One region of the Colwellia sp. BRX8-5 genome, then DNA from elsewhere that is predicted to be linked to it. Evidence: riboswitches for the same ligand, from Rfam matches in the RefSeq annotation. Region 1 holds a riboswitch; the other holds the start of a gene.
The links. Region 1 has a riboswitch for cobalamin ahead of H4J62_RS13075 (ABC transporter ATP-binding protein). Riboswitches for the same ligand answer to the same signal wherever they lie in the genome.
Positions count from the first base shown of each region.

Region 1 (8,198 bases):
CGATCAAGGCCGTACTCCATGGGTTAAAAATGTTGACCTAGGTTTAACATATAAGCCGGAATATGTTGATGGCTTAACCGTGAAAGTCAATGTTAGAAATGCCTTTAACTTTCAAGAAGTCACTGAATACAATGAAACAGGTGACGTAGGCTCGGCTTCATCGAGACTGCCTAACCCTAACTATACGACACCGGTAAACTACCAAGCTCCACGTAGAATTACACTGACTGCTCGTTATAGTTTCTAATTAAATAGTAAAGTTAAACATATTTAAATTAGCCAAGCCGTTCAGGTAAACTGAGCGGCTTTTTTATAGATGAATTTAGGCACTTCTTGCTATTACATTAAAGTATTAAGGGGGAGGACCACCTGGACCACCTTGGTTTCCACCAGTATCACAAGATCCAAACGAATTAGCAGGTATTTCAGCTTTAAATCTAGGCCTCATCATGAAAGGAAAGGAAGAGGTTAAAACGTGCGCTTCTTCGGTTAACGAGAGGCTAAATGGCAAGATAGTTAAGTGCTCACTTTCGCTAAAGTGAACAACATTGACTCCTGTGCTGTTGTTTATAAGTGCACAGCTATTTGTCATAGTACTTACGCAATGTTGAATTTAAGGTTACGCTATGCTTTTTTACACTATATATATTAAGAGGTAATGCTTTGCTACAGCGGACTTTATATTTATTACGCCATGGTGAAATTGCTACACCGGGTATTTTAGCCGGTAAAACAGATGTCGCACTTTCTGAAAATGGCTTGCAACAGCTGTGGGACGTTAGCCAAAAATTACCAGAGATATCCTTTTGTATCAGTTCACCTTTGCAACGTTGTCAGGTGTTTGCCAAAGCATACTCATTAAAATACAGCATTAATCTCCAATTAAGCGATAACCTTAAAGAAATGAATTTTGGTGATTGGGATGGACAAACCTATCAAGCCTTGTGGCAGATAAAAGCCAGTGCTCTGCAGCCTTCACTGGGTGATTTTTGGCAAAACCCTTGGCAGCATACTGTGCCTAATGGTGAAGCTATGGCTGATTTTGTTAAGCGTGTCGATACTTGGTGGCAAGAATGGCTCGCAGACGCACCCGAAGGAAATACCTTGGTGGTTGCGCATGGTGGTGTTATCAAACACTTAATTGCGCGTGTACTTAATTTGCCTATGCCGGGCACGGTTCACATGAGTCATATTGATATTCCTTATGCAGGGCTAGTTAAAGTTAATATTTATACTGATGATAGTGGCGTTGATTGGCCAAAAATAGTGTGGTGATAAGTTACCTCGATAAGTCAATGAATTCGGTGTTATTGGCAATTAAACCTTGCTATTTTTAGTGAGCAGACGATAATCTCCAAACAAAATTATATAACTCATTTTTAATGTGGGAATGTGGTGAAAAACCGCAACTGTACCCGCAACTGTAAAAGCCTTTTAGTGGTAGTTAATAACCATAAAGCTTAAGTCAGGATACCCATTAATTTAGAGTCATTTGCCTATCAAAATGACAGGCAAAACCAACAAAGTCGAGCGGGTTTACTCGAACATTGTATTGTCGACTCTTGAGTTTTTCATATACTAAGAGATTGATTGTGCTCTGTTTGATGCTCCTTAAGTGTCAATAGTATGTGAGTAGCAATTTTTGAATAGTAGCCAGGATCAATCCTCATCAATAAATACCGCTAATACCGCATTGCTTTCAGTGCAGCATCTTTCTTGGCATGCCGACAGCCAACTTATTTTAGATGATATTTCTTTCACCATTAAAAAAGGCAGTTTTACTGGTATTTTAGGGCCTAATGGTGCCGGAAAGTCTAGCTTACTTCGCTGCTTATATCGTTACGTAAAACCTGATTCTGGTTTGGTGCAATTTAATCAAAAAGATATTTGGCAAAAGTATGACGCCTATCAATATGCGCAAGATATCGCTGTAGTTTTACAAGAAACACCCACCCATTTTAACTTAACTGTTCATGACGTTGTTGCGCTGGGTTTACTGCCACACAAAGGTCTATTTACCCGTGAACAAGCCAGCGACCGACTTAAGATAGACCGTGCTATTAAGCAAGTTGGCTTAGTGGATAAAAACTTACAAAATTTTGAACATTTATCCGGTGGAGAAAAACAACGCGCACTTATAGCTCGTGCTATCGTGCAAACGCCCAGCTTACTTATTATGGACGAGCCAACCAGTCATCTTGATGTTCGCTACCAAATTCAGGTTATTGAATTAGCTAAATCGCTAGGCATCACGGTTATTGCGTCTTTTCATGATTTAAACCTTGCCAGTGCGATGTGCGATCAACTGCTGGTGTTAGATAAAGGTAAACTGGTTGAGCAAGGGTCACCACAAGCGGTGATCACCTCTGAAATGTTATCAAATGTATTTGGTGTCTGCGCGCAAGTCTCTCTTCATCCACAACATAAGGTTCCTCATATTTCTTATTTCTATGGCTACGATACTCAAGAAAAAACGGCAGAAAGTAGAGCGTTACCTCATGTTTAAGGTCAATCATTCGTGGATTATTTTTCTGACCTTAGCTTTTGGTGTTATCAGCTTTATTGCGTCGTTATCTTTAGGTGCTGCAGATATTAGTTTTAGCGATGTTACTTCGAGTCTACTGGCTAGTTTATCCACAGATAAAGACGCGAGCGAGGTGATTTTTTATGAGCGTATTATTTGGGAATTACGTATGCCGCGCGCTATTTTAGCTTTTTTAGCGGGTTGTGGCTTAGCGGTTTCTGGGCTGATTTTACAAACGGTAACGCGAAATCCATTAGCCGACCCTTATCTTTTTGGTATTTCTTCAGGGGCTTCTTTAGGAGTCGTTATATCTATTGTTTTATTGGGCAGCACTATTTCTGTTGTAACACCTGTCGCGGCTTTTGCGGGCAGTTTAGTGGCGATGCTAATGTTGCTAATGATCTCTGGTCGTCGGCAAAGTCAACAAGTTGAATCTATGCTATTGGCTGGCGTAGCGTTATCGTTTTTGTTCAGCTCGTTTACTAGCTTGTTACTTTATCATACCGATCCACAAGCGGTTACGGCGATATTATTTTGGACTATGGGCAGTTTTTCGCGTGCGCAATGGTCTATTTTATGGTTTCCCGCGGTCGTTATTATTAGCTGTGTCATTATGATGTTAGCGTATCGACGCCAACTGAATGCAATGTTGCTAGGCGATGAAAGTGCTACAACCTTAGGTATTAATGTTAACCGCTTTCGCTTAGTGATGTTGGTACTGAGTTCACTGATCACCGCAACGTTAGTCTCTTTGTGTGGTGGTATAGGCTTTGTTGGCTTGATGATACCCCATATTGTACGATTTTTTGTTTCTCAAGGTACTGTTTTTGGCATTATGTTAACGGCTTTAGTCGGTGGTATTTTTATGATTTGGGTGGATGTATTATCGAGAGTTGTACTAGAAAACCAAGAGCTACCCGTAGGTGTTATCACTTCTGCTTTGGGGAGCTTATTCTTTTTATCCTTGTTGTACTTTCGCAAAAATAAAGCTTAAAGGAGCTATTGATGAACTTTGCTATTAAAAAAGTAACTGATGTGTTTAATCAACAGATCCAGTCGACTATCGATGGAAAAACTAAACCACTCGGCGCATTAGGCCAACTAGAAGATACCGCTAAAATTATTGCCGCTGTGCAGTTATCAATAGTAAATACTGACCAACAATCATTGAGTATTAAACATCCTAGTTTATTTATATTTGCCGGTGATCACGGTGTCGCAGCGCAAGGTGTTTCTATTGCACCTAGTGAAGTGACCTCACAAATGGTCGCTAATTTTGCCAGCGGTGGCGCGGCGATCAATGTCTTTTGTAAGCAGCTTGGTTGGCAGTTAAGTGTGGTAGATGCGGGTATTTTATCGCCAATCGATAATTGTTCAGGCGTTATCAATCAACGTATAGGCAATATCACCGCACCATTAAATATCGCCCCAGCGATGAGTCTAGCGCAAGTTGAACTCGGTTTTGAAAAAGCGACTGCTTTGGTCAAATCAGTTCATGAAAAAGGCTGTAACTTAATCGCTTTTGGTGAAATGGGAATTGGTAACACCACTTCTGCCGCAGCTATTATGGCCGCTGTTATGGGTATTCCAGCCAGTGAATGTGTTGGACGAGGTACTGGCGTTAGTGATGAAATAGTAAAAATCAAACAACAGGTCATTGAGCAAGCATTAGTGCTTCATCAAGGAAGTCTCAACAGCCCTAAAGAAATTTTAGCGTCTTTAGGTGGTTTTGAAATCGTACAAATTACCGCAGCTATGTTAGCGGCGGCCGAACAAGAAATGCTTGTTGTTGTTGACGGTTTTATTTGTACTGCCGCCGCTATGCTCGCTATCAGTATTAATAAAAATGTTAAAGATTATATGATTTTTGCCCATTGCTCGGGTGAGCAAGGTCATCAAAAAATGCTTAGCCATTTGCAGGTTAAGCCGCTATTAAATTTAGGTTTACGCTTAGGGGAAGGCACAGGCGCTGCATTAGCACTGCCATTAATTCAGGCGGCTGTGGCTTTTTATAATGATATGGCAAGCTTTACTCAGGCGCAAGTGACCGATGTTACTGGTGCTAACACTAACAAAGCTGAAGATTAAATGACTAAGCAATCACGCTGGCAACAATGCCAACAACAATACTATTTGTTGTTACTTGCTTTAAGTTTTTTTACTCGTATACCGGTGCGTTTACCTGAGGTGGTAAAACCTGAAATGCTTCATCAAGCGAGCCGATATTTTGCCTTAATTGGTTTGTTTATTGGTGTGATCACCGCCTCTATTTTAGTGTTGTTGGCGAGCTTTTTACCCATTTCTTTAGCGATACTTATTTCTATGGCGGCGAGCTTATTGCTTACCGGCGCTTTTCACGAAGATGGTTGGGCTGATGTTTGGGATGGCTTTGGTGGTGGTTGGACCGTTGAACAAAAGCTAAACATTATGAAAGATAGCCGTTTAGGGACTTATGGCGCAGCCAGCTTATTTTTCATTTTAATGATCAAATATCAGAGTTTAGTGTTATTAAGTAGCCATAGCAGCAATCCTTTATTAGCACTTTTTGTGGCATTGATTATAGCGCATACCTTAAGCCGAGCCGTCAGTACCAGTTTAATCTTTAGCATGGCTTATGTCAGCGAAGATGCACAATCAAAAGTTAAACCTTTAGCGCAGCATTTATCTCTAAAAGGCTTGTTAATCTTATTAATTACCGCAGCGGTGGTGATGTTTAGCTTATTACCAGCCGTGCATTGTTTAGTACTAATAGCGGGCTTATGGCTAATGCGTCTTTTATTAATATTTTGGTTTAATCGTCAATTAGGTGGTTTTACTGGTGATTGTTTAGGAGCTGCGCAACAAATTTTAGAAGTGGCGGTTTATGCTATTTTACTGGTCTTAGCGTCTCCAGCGACAACATTTTTGACGGAGGCAGGCCTATGAAAATTAGTGATGCTAATACACTTCATCTAATTTTAGGCGGAGCACGCTCAGGAAAGTCGAGCCTCGCCGAAAATATTGCCAAACAGGCTGAATCAGCAGGGCTAACGATATGTTATCTCGCTACGGCGCAAGCCCATGATAAGGAAATGAGCGCACGTATTTTACAGCATCAAGGCGAACGTCCTCAACATTGGCAACTGCTTGAATCGCCGTTGTATTTAGCTGAGGCACTTCAACAAGCATTGCAAAGCAGTGATTGTGTGCTGGTTGATTGCTTAACACTTTGGTTAAGTAATTGTTTATGCCATCAAGATAGCGAGTTTTATCGCCAGCAAAAGTCACTGTTTATCGAATTTATAACGCTATTTATTAGCGATACCAACGCCTATCAATCAAAAAAACTTATTTTTGTTAGTAATGAGGTCGGGCATGGCATTGTGCCTATGGGCGAGCTGTCGCGACAATTTGTCGACCAAGCAGGTTGGCTGCATCAAGAACTAGCTACATTAGCCAAGCAAGTCGATTTTGTTATCGCTGGATTACCACTAACATTAAAAAGTGACGCGTTGATAAGTAAAATATCGGAACAACAAAATTAATGAAAACATTAATGGTGCAGGGCACCACCTCTGACGCTGGAAAGAGTACCTTGGTTGCTGGTTTATGCCGAGTATTTGTAAATTTAGGTTATAAAGTAGCACCGTTTAAGCCACAAAATATGGCTTTAAATAGTGCTGTTACTAGTGATGGTGGTGAAATTGGTCGGGCGCAAGCACTACAAGCAGTGGCCGCAAAGATTGCACCACGTGTTGATTTTAATCCGATATTACTTAAGCCTAATAGCGATACGGGGGCACAAGTGATTGTTCATGGTCGAGCCATATCAAATATGGAGGCGACCAGCTACCACGACTATAAAAAAGTAGCGATGGACGCTGTCCTCGAATCACATCACCGTTTAGCGAAAGAGTTTCAGCTGCTAATGGTTGAAGGGGCAGGTAGCCCCGCAGAGATAAATTTACGCGCTAATGATATTGCTAATATGGGCTATGCCGAAGCCGTTGATTGTCCAGTGATCCTCGTTGCTGATATCGATCGGGGGGGTGTTTTTGCTCACTTAGTGGGGACACTCGAGCTATTATCACCTTCAGAGCAAAACCGCGTGAAAGGTTTTATAATTAATCGCTTTCGTGGAGACATTAACTTATTAACGTCTGGACTTGATTGGTTAGAAGAGAAAACGGGTAAGCCAGTATTAGGGGTATTACCTTATTTACACGACTTAGCACTTGACGCCGAAGATGCCGTTGCGATTGAAAACAAGGTTGAACAAGCCAAAATAAATATTGTTGTACCGTTATTACCGCACATAAGTAACCATACCGACTTTGATACGTTACGTTTAAACCCTGAAATAAATTTACGTTATGTCAAAATGGGCGAGCGGATAAACAATTGTGACTTAGTGATTTTACCCGGCAGTAAAAATGTTATTTTTGATCTGCAATTTCTTAAAGAACAAGATTGGCAAAGTGATATAGAGCGTCATTTGCGCTACGGTGGTAAAGTGTTTGGTATTTGCGGTGGTTATCAAATGCTTGGGCAAACTATCAGCGATCCTGAAGGTATTGAGTCAACGATTGAGGCGATAACGGGTTTAGGTTTACTCGAACTTACTACTGAATTAACCGCAGAAAAAAAATTAGCACAAGTCTCTGCCACTATGACCTTGGGCAGTAAAAGTTGTCAGGTCAAAGGTTATGAAATTCATTATGGTGTTTCTACCATGACGGCTATTGATAATAAAACGCCTGTGCCTCTGTTGTTCAATAAAAGTGACAATCAGACCAGCGATGGTTGTGTTTCAAATGATAATCAAATAGCGGGTACTTACCTACATGGTATTTTTGATGAAGGGGCTGCGACACAATTATTAGTTGACTGGTTAGACAGTAACAATGACATCCAGCGGACGATTAATCTTGATGAACACCGAGAGCAACAGCTTGAACGTTTGGCTAATGTTTGCCAGCAATACCTAAAAATATCAGCGATTGAAGATATTATTAACAACAGCAAAACGACCACACCCTAGTGCTTTAAAAGCGCCTCTTAAAAAGTAAAAGGCTTAATAAAATGACAAAAAGATTTATATCCTTCGCCGTAATAAGCTTATTGCTGATAGTCATACCCAGTAAAAGTTTTGCTGAGCAATCGGCAAAGCGCATCGTTGCCTTAGCGCCACATATTGTTGAAATGTTATTTGATATTGGTGCTGGCGATAAAATAGTCGGTGCGGTTGCCTATTCCGATTACCCTAAAGCGGCGCTAGATATTCCGCGTGTTGGCAGCTATCACGGCATGCAAATAGAAAAATTATTGGCATTGAATCCTGATTTAGTTATTGTTTGGAAGTCAGGCAACTCGCAAAGTGACATTGATAAAATGAAACGCTTAGGACTAAAAATTGTTTTTAGTAATCCAGTAGATATTGCGGATGTTGCCACTGAATTACGTTATTTTGGCGGTTTAACCGGACATCAACAGCAAGCAGAAAGTGTCGCGTTAGCTTATGAACAACGTTTAAAAAAATTACGGCTCGATAATAAAACTAAGCAAACCATCCCTGTTTTTTATCAACTGTGGTCAGAGCCAATGATGACCATTAATGGCACAACTTGGATAAATCAGTTAATTGAAGTGTGCCAGGGAGTGAACGTTTTTAAGGATAACCCGACGCCTTATCCAA
Region 1 is NZ_JACGVR010000019.1:21,976-30,173, reverse strand. Features, by position in the region: gene H4J62_RS13090 (TonB-dependent receptor) at 1-247, shown strand, start outside; gene H4J62_RS13085 (hypothetical protein) at 353-592, opposite strand; gene H4J62_RS13080 (histidine phosphatase family protein) at 664-1,275, shown strand; cobalamin riboswitch at 1,348-1,497, shown strand; gene H4J62_RS13075 (ABC transporter ATP-binding protein) at 1,643-2,506, shown strand; gene H4J62_RS13070 (iron ABC transporter permease) at 2,499-3,518, shown strand; gene cobT (nicotinate-nucleotide--dimethylbenzimidazole phosphoribosyltransferase) at 3,530-4,612, shown strand; gene H4J62_RS13060 (adenosylcobinamide-GDP ribazoletransferase) at 4,613-5,449, shown strand; gene cobU (bifunctional adenosylcobinamide kinase/adenosylcobinamide-phosphate guanylyltransferase) at 5,446-6,048, shown strand; gene H4J62_RS13050 (cobyric acid synthase) at 6,048-7,544, shown strand; gene H4J62_RS13045 (cobalamin-binding protein) at 7,586-8,198, shown strand, end outside.

Region 2 (8,198 bases), on a different contig from region 1:
ACTATAATCAATACCATTACACCAAGCGCAATACCGATAGTGGAAGATGCTGAAATAAACGAAGAGAAGCCATTACCGTTTCGGCTACGCACATAACGTAAACCTAAAAATAAACTTAATGATTTGGTCATTTAAAAGCCTTAACTTTCAAGGGGCGCTAACCGGCCGTGCGATAAACGTAGTTGACGATCCATTCTGGCAGCAAGTATTAAGTCATGGGTAACAATAACAAAACTGGTGTTTACCGTTTTATTAAGGTCACGTAATAACTGATATATTTGCTCTGCGGTATCAAAGTCTAAATTACCTGTTGGTTCATCAGCTAATATTAATGAAGGTTTAGTCACTAATGCCCGAGCAATAGCGACACGTTGACGCTCACCACCAGAAAGCGCGGAGGGCCGGTGCTCAAAGCGGTGACTTAACCCAACCTGTGTGAGCATTTCTTGTGCGGCAGCTAGGGCCGATTTAGGTGAATCCCCGCGAATCAGTAAAGGCATTGCCACGTTTTCTTGTGCTGAAAACTCCATCATTAAATGATGGAATTGATAAATAAAACCAATATGTTTATTGCGAAATTTAGCACGTTGCTTGTCAGATAACTGGTGGATATCAACACCGCTAATAAAGACCTGCCCTGAAGACGGAGAATCTAGTGCTCCAGCTATATGTAAAAAAGTACTTTTACCACAACCAGAGCTGCCCACTATAGCAACAAGTTCACCCGCATCTACTGACAAATCAAGCCCGTCTAAGACTTTGGTTTCAATGCTACCTTGATAATATGACTTTGATAATTGCTGACAAAGTAAACCTTTACTCATTTCGTAAAACCTCGGCAGGCTCTGTTAAAGAAGCCTGATAAGCGGGATATAATGTAGCAATAAAACTCATCGCTAACGCTGATAAAACAATACTAAACACATTGTTCACTGATAGTTCGACGGGCAAAGACTGCCCTGCTCCCAATAAATTAACACCGAGAAGGGTAAATATAGTGTTTAAATTTAAGGTTAGTATGGCGCCAACCACAGTACCGATAGTGACGCCCCAAAAACCATTAACTAAACCTTGAGTAATAAATATTTTTACCACGCCAAGACGATCTAGCCCAAGTGTTTGTAAAATACTAATTTCACCCTTTTTTTCGATAACAACCATCACTAAAGCGGAAACAATATTAAACGCGGCAACGGCAATAATTAAGCTCAACATCAACCACATCATATTTTTCTCCATGCGCACAGCAGAAAATAAAGCGCCTTGAGTATCGCGCCATGTCGTAAAATCATACTGTGGATATTGTTGTTTTAAACGTTTGACCACTTGATCAGCAGCAAAAGCATCATCAAGATACAAACGAAGTTTTTCAACGCCATCACCTCTTTGTCGATGAAGTTTTGCGCCATCTTTACTGTGAATATAGACCAGTCCTTCATCAACTTGTGAGCCAACACTAAAAATACCAGCGATGGTAAAGGTGCGTTGCACCGGAATTCTCCCCATTGGGGTAAAGACGGTTTTATTAGGCAGTGTTAAACGTATTTTATCACCCAAATCGACATCAAGTTGCCTTGCTAGCGACTGTCCGATAACAATGGCAAAGCTCTGTGTCGATAGATTATCTAAATGTCCTGATACCATAGAGTTGTTAACAATATTGTGCTGCTCGAATTCAGGCATGATTCCTTGAATGAGTACACCGCGTAATGCGCCAGAATTAGCTTGTATGAGTGCTTCACTTTCCAACAAAGGAGTAACTTCTTTAACTTTAGGCGTAAGTAATAATTGTTCACGTAGGATTTGCCATGTAGGTAAAGCATTGTTTTTGTTTTGCTGAGGTTGATTGGCGACGACAATATGGGGAACTAGACCCAATATTCTCCGTTTTTGTTCACCTTCTAAACCGTCCATAACGGAAACAACTGTGATCAATGATGCGACACCCAGGACGATACCGACAATGGAGAAAAAAGTGATAAAGGATACAAATCCAGAACTTTTACGGCTACGACTATAGCGTAGCCCAATGAAAAAACTGACGGGTTGAAACATTAATTAAACTTCATCTTATGTTATTCAGTAAGAGAACGATTACTCTATAAGTAGCCACAGCATAGCACAGTCAATGTTTTATTTGGCAGCAAAAAAGCCAATAATTAATATTGATAAAAATCAAAGTGAAAAATATTACGATTATTTTCAATTAGTTAAATAAAAAAATAAAAAAATCATCAGGCTTAATGTACAAAATAAAATACGGCACTGCTGATACATTATGTAAAAATTCATGTCCAAATCTAGTAAAAAGCCCTGTAACCCTTTAGTATCAATGCGTTTACCATTTTATAACCATATTCTTTACTTAATAATAATGAGATTACCATGAAAAAAATAATAACAGGTGCAGTCTGTTCTTCGTTATTGTTGCTTGCCGCTTGCAACGACAATCCAGAAAGCACTGAGACAACTAAGCAAGAAATGCCTATCATGCAAAAAACTGCATTAGCTTCAGGTATCGACAAAGCAACAATGGACTTATCCGTTCGTCCACAAGACAACTTTTATCGTTATGTAAACGGTGCTTGGTTGAACGCTAATGAAATCCCTGGAGATAAAACGTCAATTGGTGCCTTTTATGACTTACGTGACGAAGCTGATGACAATGTAAAAGTAATCATTGAAGAATTAGCAGCAACAGAAAATTTAAAAATGGGCAGCGACGAGCAAAAAGTAGCTGACTTATTCCGTTCATATATGAACATGGATGCACGTAATACTGCAGGTACGGCTCCTATCCAACCATTATTTGATAGCATCAATGGTTTAAAAGACAAGAATGAACTTGCGACATTTTTTGGTAAAAATCAAAAAAATGGTGTCGGTAGCCCATTAGCGTTTTATATCAGCGTTGACGGTAAAGACTCAACTCGCTATGCCACTCATATTTGGCAAACAGGTTTAGGCTTACCCGACAGAGATTACTACTTTGATGAAACCGAACGTTTTGCCGCATTACGTAAAGGTTATGTTGCTCATATTGAAAATATGTTCAACTTAGCTGGTTTGAAGAACGGTAAAGCTGCTGCGAAAACGGTCATGGCAATTGAAACTAAATTAGCAGGTTTTCATTGGACAAAAGTTGAAACTCGTGACAGCAGTAAAACTTACAATAAATTCGATGTCGCTGACTTAAACACAGTTACTGATGCATTTAACTGGAATGCTTACCTTGCTGCTCAAGGCGTATCAGCCCAAAAAGACATCATTATTAACCAACCTTCATTTGTTAAAGGTTTTGGCGAAATATTTGCAGCAACCTCATTAGCTGATTGGCAAACTTACTTAACTTTCCATACCTTAAGTAACTTTGCTGGTTCTTTAACCGCTGATTTAGATAATGAAAATTTTGACTTTTATTCTCAGCAGTTAAGAGGACAAAAAGAACAACGTCCAATGTGGAAGCGTGGTGTTGGCGTAGTTAACAGCAATTTAGGTGAGGTTATTGGTAAAGTTTATGTGAGCCGTCACTTTAAGCCTGAAGCTAAAACCCGTATGACACAACTTGTTGAAAACTTACGCGGAGCATATGGTGCAAGTATTGATGAACTAGAGTGGATGTCTGATTCAACTAAAAAAGCTGCCCATGTAAAACTAGCAAGCTTTGATCCTAAAATTGGTTACCCAAATAAGTGGGAAGATTACTCCGCACTTGTTATTAAAGGTGATGACTTAGTTGGCAATAAAATGCGTTCTGGTAGTGTTTCTCATCAAAAAGAAGTCGCTAAGTTAGGTGGTCCAATTGATAAGCAAGAATGGGGCATGACGCCGCAAACTGTTAATGCTTATTACAATCCAACTAAGAATGAAATTGTTTTCCCTGCAGCCATATTACAGCCACCATTTTTCAACTTAGCTGCTGACGATGCGGTTAACTATGGCGGTATTGGCGCGGTTATCGGTCATGAAATGGGTCACGGATTTGACGACCAAGGGAGTAAGTATGATGGCGACGGTAACATGCGTAACTGGTGGACTGAAGCAGATTTAGCGGCCTTTAAAGTTCGCACCGATGACTTGGTAAAACAATACGATGGCTATTCAGTATTTGAAGACTTAAATGTAAACGGTTCTTTAACACTGGGCGAGAATATTGGTGATTTATCAGGGGTAACTATCGCGTATAAAGCTTATATTGCTTCATTAAATGGTAAAGAAGCACCGGTAATTGACGGACTAACTGGCGATCAACGTTTCTTCATGGGCTTTGCTCAAGTATGGCGTGGAAAAAAGGTTGAGAAATCATTACGTAATCAAGTAGCAACTGACCCTCATTCACCTGGTGAGTTCCGTGCATTAGGCTCTTTATCTAACATGCCTGAATTCTACAAAGCGTTTAACGTTAAAGAAGGTGATGCTATGTATATCGCCCCTGAGAAACGTGTAAAAATTTGGTAAGCCAATGGCTTAGTTAAATAACGTTATTATTAGAAAACACTAAAATGCCAACAACTATTGTTGGCATTTTTATTACTGAAAATTCCTTGCCTTAGATTCTATTTATCAAAAACATAAAATCAATGATGTTTAATGCCGCTAGATATTGTAAATAATTAAAAATCTCGTAAACTAACGCAACGTAAACGTGTTTAGGGAATAAGGTGAGAAACCTTGACTGTTCCCGCAACTGTAAATTGTAGTGACTTAAGAGTTGCCAATGAGTCAGCATACCTATCCACAATAAAATCACCACCATTAACATCAATAAAATCGTGCGGGAATACACGGTAAATTGCTATTTTTTAAGGGACCCCCTTAACGTTAGCCTTGCCTTTTCTCCTCTTTAAAAAAACTATAATTACCCATAGGAATACTCATGGTTGACGAAACACAAAAAAGTGAAAAACACCAAGCACGCATGCAAAAAGTAAAAGATAAAGTTGATGCAAGAGTTGATGCTGCCACTGATGAACGCGGTATATTAATTGTAATTACAGGTAACGGTAAGGGTAAGTCAACATCAGGATTTGGCACGCTAACTCGCGCAGTAGGACACGGTCTAAACGCAGCAGCCATTCAGTTTATAAAAGGCACTTGGGCTTGTGGCGAAAGAAATGTCCTAGAAAAGCTCGGCGTACCTTTTCACGTGATGGCAACAGGGTTTACTTGGAATACACAAGATAAGTCAACCGATATTGCGGCTGCTCAACTTGTTTGGAAAGAAGCAAAGAAACTATTAGCTGACGAAACCATTGATGTTGTGCTACTTGATGAACTGACTTACATGCTGTCGTTTAAATACCTTGATCTTGATGAAGTACTAGACGCCATCGCTAATCGCCCGCCGATGCAACATGTAATAGCCACAGGCCGTGGCGCACATCGTTCACTCTTAGAATTAGCTGATACGGTTAGTGAAGTGCAATCGATTAAACATGCTTTTGATAATAATATAAAAGCACAAAAAGGTATTGATTGGTAATAACTCAGCCATGTTGATACCAACTACGTCATGTTGATAACAACTACGTCATGTTGATACCAACTCCGTCATGCTGAATTCATTTCAGTATCAGCATGGCGAAATGACAACCTAAAATCGAGCTTTCATGTGTTACACGCATAATGTCTGATATTGATCTCTTCAGATCACTTTTACTACAAAGACGACCTATCTTAATTTTAATAAGTAGTCCGCTTAGCCACCACAGCGGTCGTTCATCATCTAATAATTAAAGCTTACTTTGATAAGTATTGCAGAAGTTAGCTTTTGGTTTTTCTTTAGGTAGACTGTTCGCTCAGGCTGTGTGAAAACACTCAGCTTACAATTTTTATGCAACGCTATGTAAATTCAAAGGTAGTTTGACACCAAACTTACTACAGATTTAAATCTACAGAGCCTTTTGTCGTTGATATTTTCAAATTACGCAAGTTCAAAATAGTTTTCACACAGCCTGCGCTATCAGTTGACCTTAATATTTATGTATTAAAGGTTCGTTAAGCTTTTCTGCACTTATTGGTTTGTTAGCTGGCATTCACCCGGCAAAAAGTGCCGCTAAATTAGCCCCCATAAAAGCGCTGCGCACTGAATGATTTATTCAGTGTTATCGGATAGACAAAGTTATTTACCTACTTTATTCATAAGCTGTTAGTTTTTCATTAACGTCTACATCATTGATCTATATCAACGTCCTTCCAAGAAAAAATAGAATCCTCAAGTAAGAACAACTAGACTAAAAATCAACCTAATAGTGGAAAGCGCTATGTGTAATTTTTTTGGAATCATCTGCTTTTTAACTTGTACTGCTATCCCAGAAGAGTCTTTGATATCACCAGAAAAATGCTTATCTATACAATTTGTAGATATCAATAAGCAAGAAAAAATTCTAATACTAGTGTGACTTTACTCATGGTTTTGATCAGCGCTTTAATTAATTCAACTTAAAAAAGTAATTAAGGAATAACAATGAAATACATTCTATTCACTTTACTTATCGTTTTGTCATTAACGCTATTCAGTTGTGATAAAGGGGTTGATTCCCCACGAGGATTTAGCCTGCCTAAAGGTAATATTGAAACAGGTAAAACAGTTTTCTTAAAGTACCAATGTTTAGCGTGCCACACACTAAAAGGTGTTGAGGACTCCAGTATTGTAAAACAACAAGATATCTCTGTTTCCCTTGGGGGTGAGAAAACTAAAATCATAACTTACGCTGAATTAGTTACTTCAATAATTAATCCATCTCATAAATTCTCCAACCCGCATTCGCCTAAGCTAAGAACACCTGAAGGAAAATCAAAGATGAAGGTCTTTAACGATGTTATGACCGTGACCGAGCTTATTGATTTGGTGTCCTTTTTACAGCCAAATTACACATTAAAACCTTATCAACAAACCAGATATCCGTATTACCCACACTAATCCTTATGGGAGCTAAAATGAATATTAAATTTTTCGGTGCCACTCGTGAAGTCACGGGTTCTTGCTATTTGGTGCAAGTAAACAACAAAAATATACTTATTGAATGTGGGATGTTTCAGGGCTCTCATGAGCATGAAAAACACAATCACGACCCCTTCCCTTTTGATGTTAGTGAGCTAGATGCGGTGATCGTCAGTCACGCACACCTTGACCACACAGGTCGATTACCCATGCTCATAAAAGAAGGTTTTCATGGTTGTATCTATACTCATAATACCACGGTAGATTTATGTAAAATTATGCTCCTAGACTCAGGCTATATTCACGAAAAGGAAGCCCGCTGGGAAAATAAAAAACGTGAGCGTAAAGGTTTAGCATTAGTAGACCCCCTTTATACGAGAGCAGAAGCGGAGACAACCTGTCAGTATTTTAAAGGACTTACCTATGATGCCGAGTTAGAAGTATGCCAAGGCGTTAAACTAACCCTTAGAGATGCGGGTCATATTATTGGTTCGGCTATTGTTGAATTAGCACTCACTGAAAACGGCGTTAGTAAAAAGATTGTCTTTAGTGGCGATTTAGGCCATAAAAACGCCCCTATTTTACGTGATCCGTTCACGATTAAACATGCTGACTTGGTTATTATGGAAAGTACATATGGTGACAGATTACATCGTAGTTGGCAGGATACTTGGCAAGAAATGGGTAATATTATTGCTAATGCTAAAAGTAGTAAAGGAAACATATTAATTCCTGCTTTTACCGTTGGCAGAACACAAGAGTTACTTTATGAATTTAAGCAACATTTTGAGGAGTGGCAATTAGGCGATTGGCAAATTTTTCTCGATAGTCCTATGGGAATAAAAGCTACTAATGTTTATGCCAAGCACCGCGAAGTTTACGATAAGGAAGCAATTGATGTCCAACTACAAGATAATGGGATATTTAATTTACCTAACTTGCATATGTCAGAAACAACTGAATATTCGATGAAAATAAATCAAATATCTTCAGGCGCCATTATTATAGCGGGTAGCGGCATGTGTACAGGGGGGCGAATTAAACACCATTTCAAACATAATATTTGGCGTGAGAATGCTCATGTGCTTATTGTTGGCTTTCAAGCTAGAGGAACATTAGGTCGATCGCTTGTTGATGGCTGTGAACACATAAAGTTGTGGGGAGAAAAGGTACAAGTTAAAGCAAATATTCACACCGTTGGCGGATTCTCTGCACATGCTGACCAACAAGGCTTACTTGAGTGGTATCAAGGCTT
Region 2 is NZ_JACGVR010000011.1:854-9,051, reverse strand. Features, by position in the region: gene lolE (lipoprotein-releasing ABC transporter permease subunit LolE) at 1-131, opposite strand, end outside; gene lolD (lipoprotein-releasing ABC transporter ATP-binding protein LolD) at 141-824, opposite strand; gene H4J62_RS09335 (lipoprotein-releasing ABC transporter permease subunit) at 817-2,055, opposite strand; gene H4J62_RS09330 (M13 family metallopeptidase) at 2,386-4,458, shown strand; cobalamin riboswitch at 4,610-4,754, shown strand; gene cobO (cob(I)yrinic acid a,c-diamide adenosyltransferase) at 4,877-5,482, shown strand; gene H4J62_RS09320 (c-type cytochrome) at 6,467-6,922, shown strand; gene H4J62_RS09315 (MBL fold metallo-hydrolase RNA specificity domain-containing protein) at 6,940-8,198, shown strand, end outside.
Region 2: another riboswitch for cobalamin. It lies ahead of cobO (cob(I)yrinic acid a,c-diamide adenosyltransferase); the one in region 1 lies ahead of H4J62_RS13075 (ABC transporter ATP-binding protein).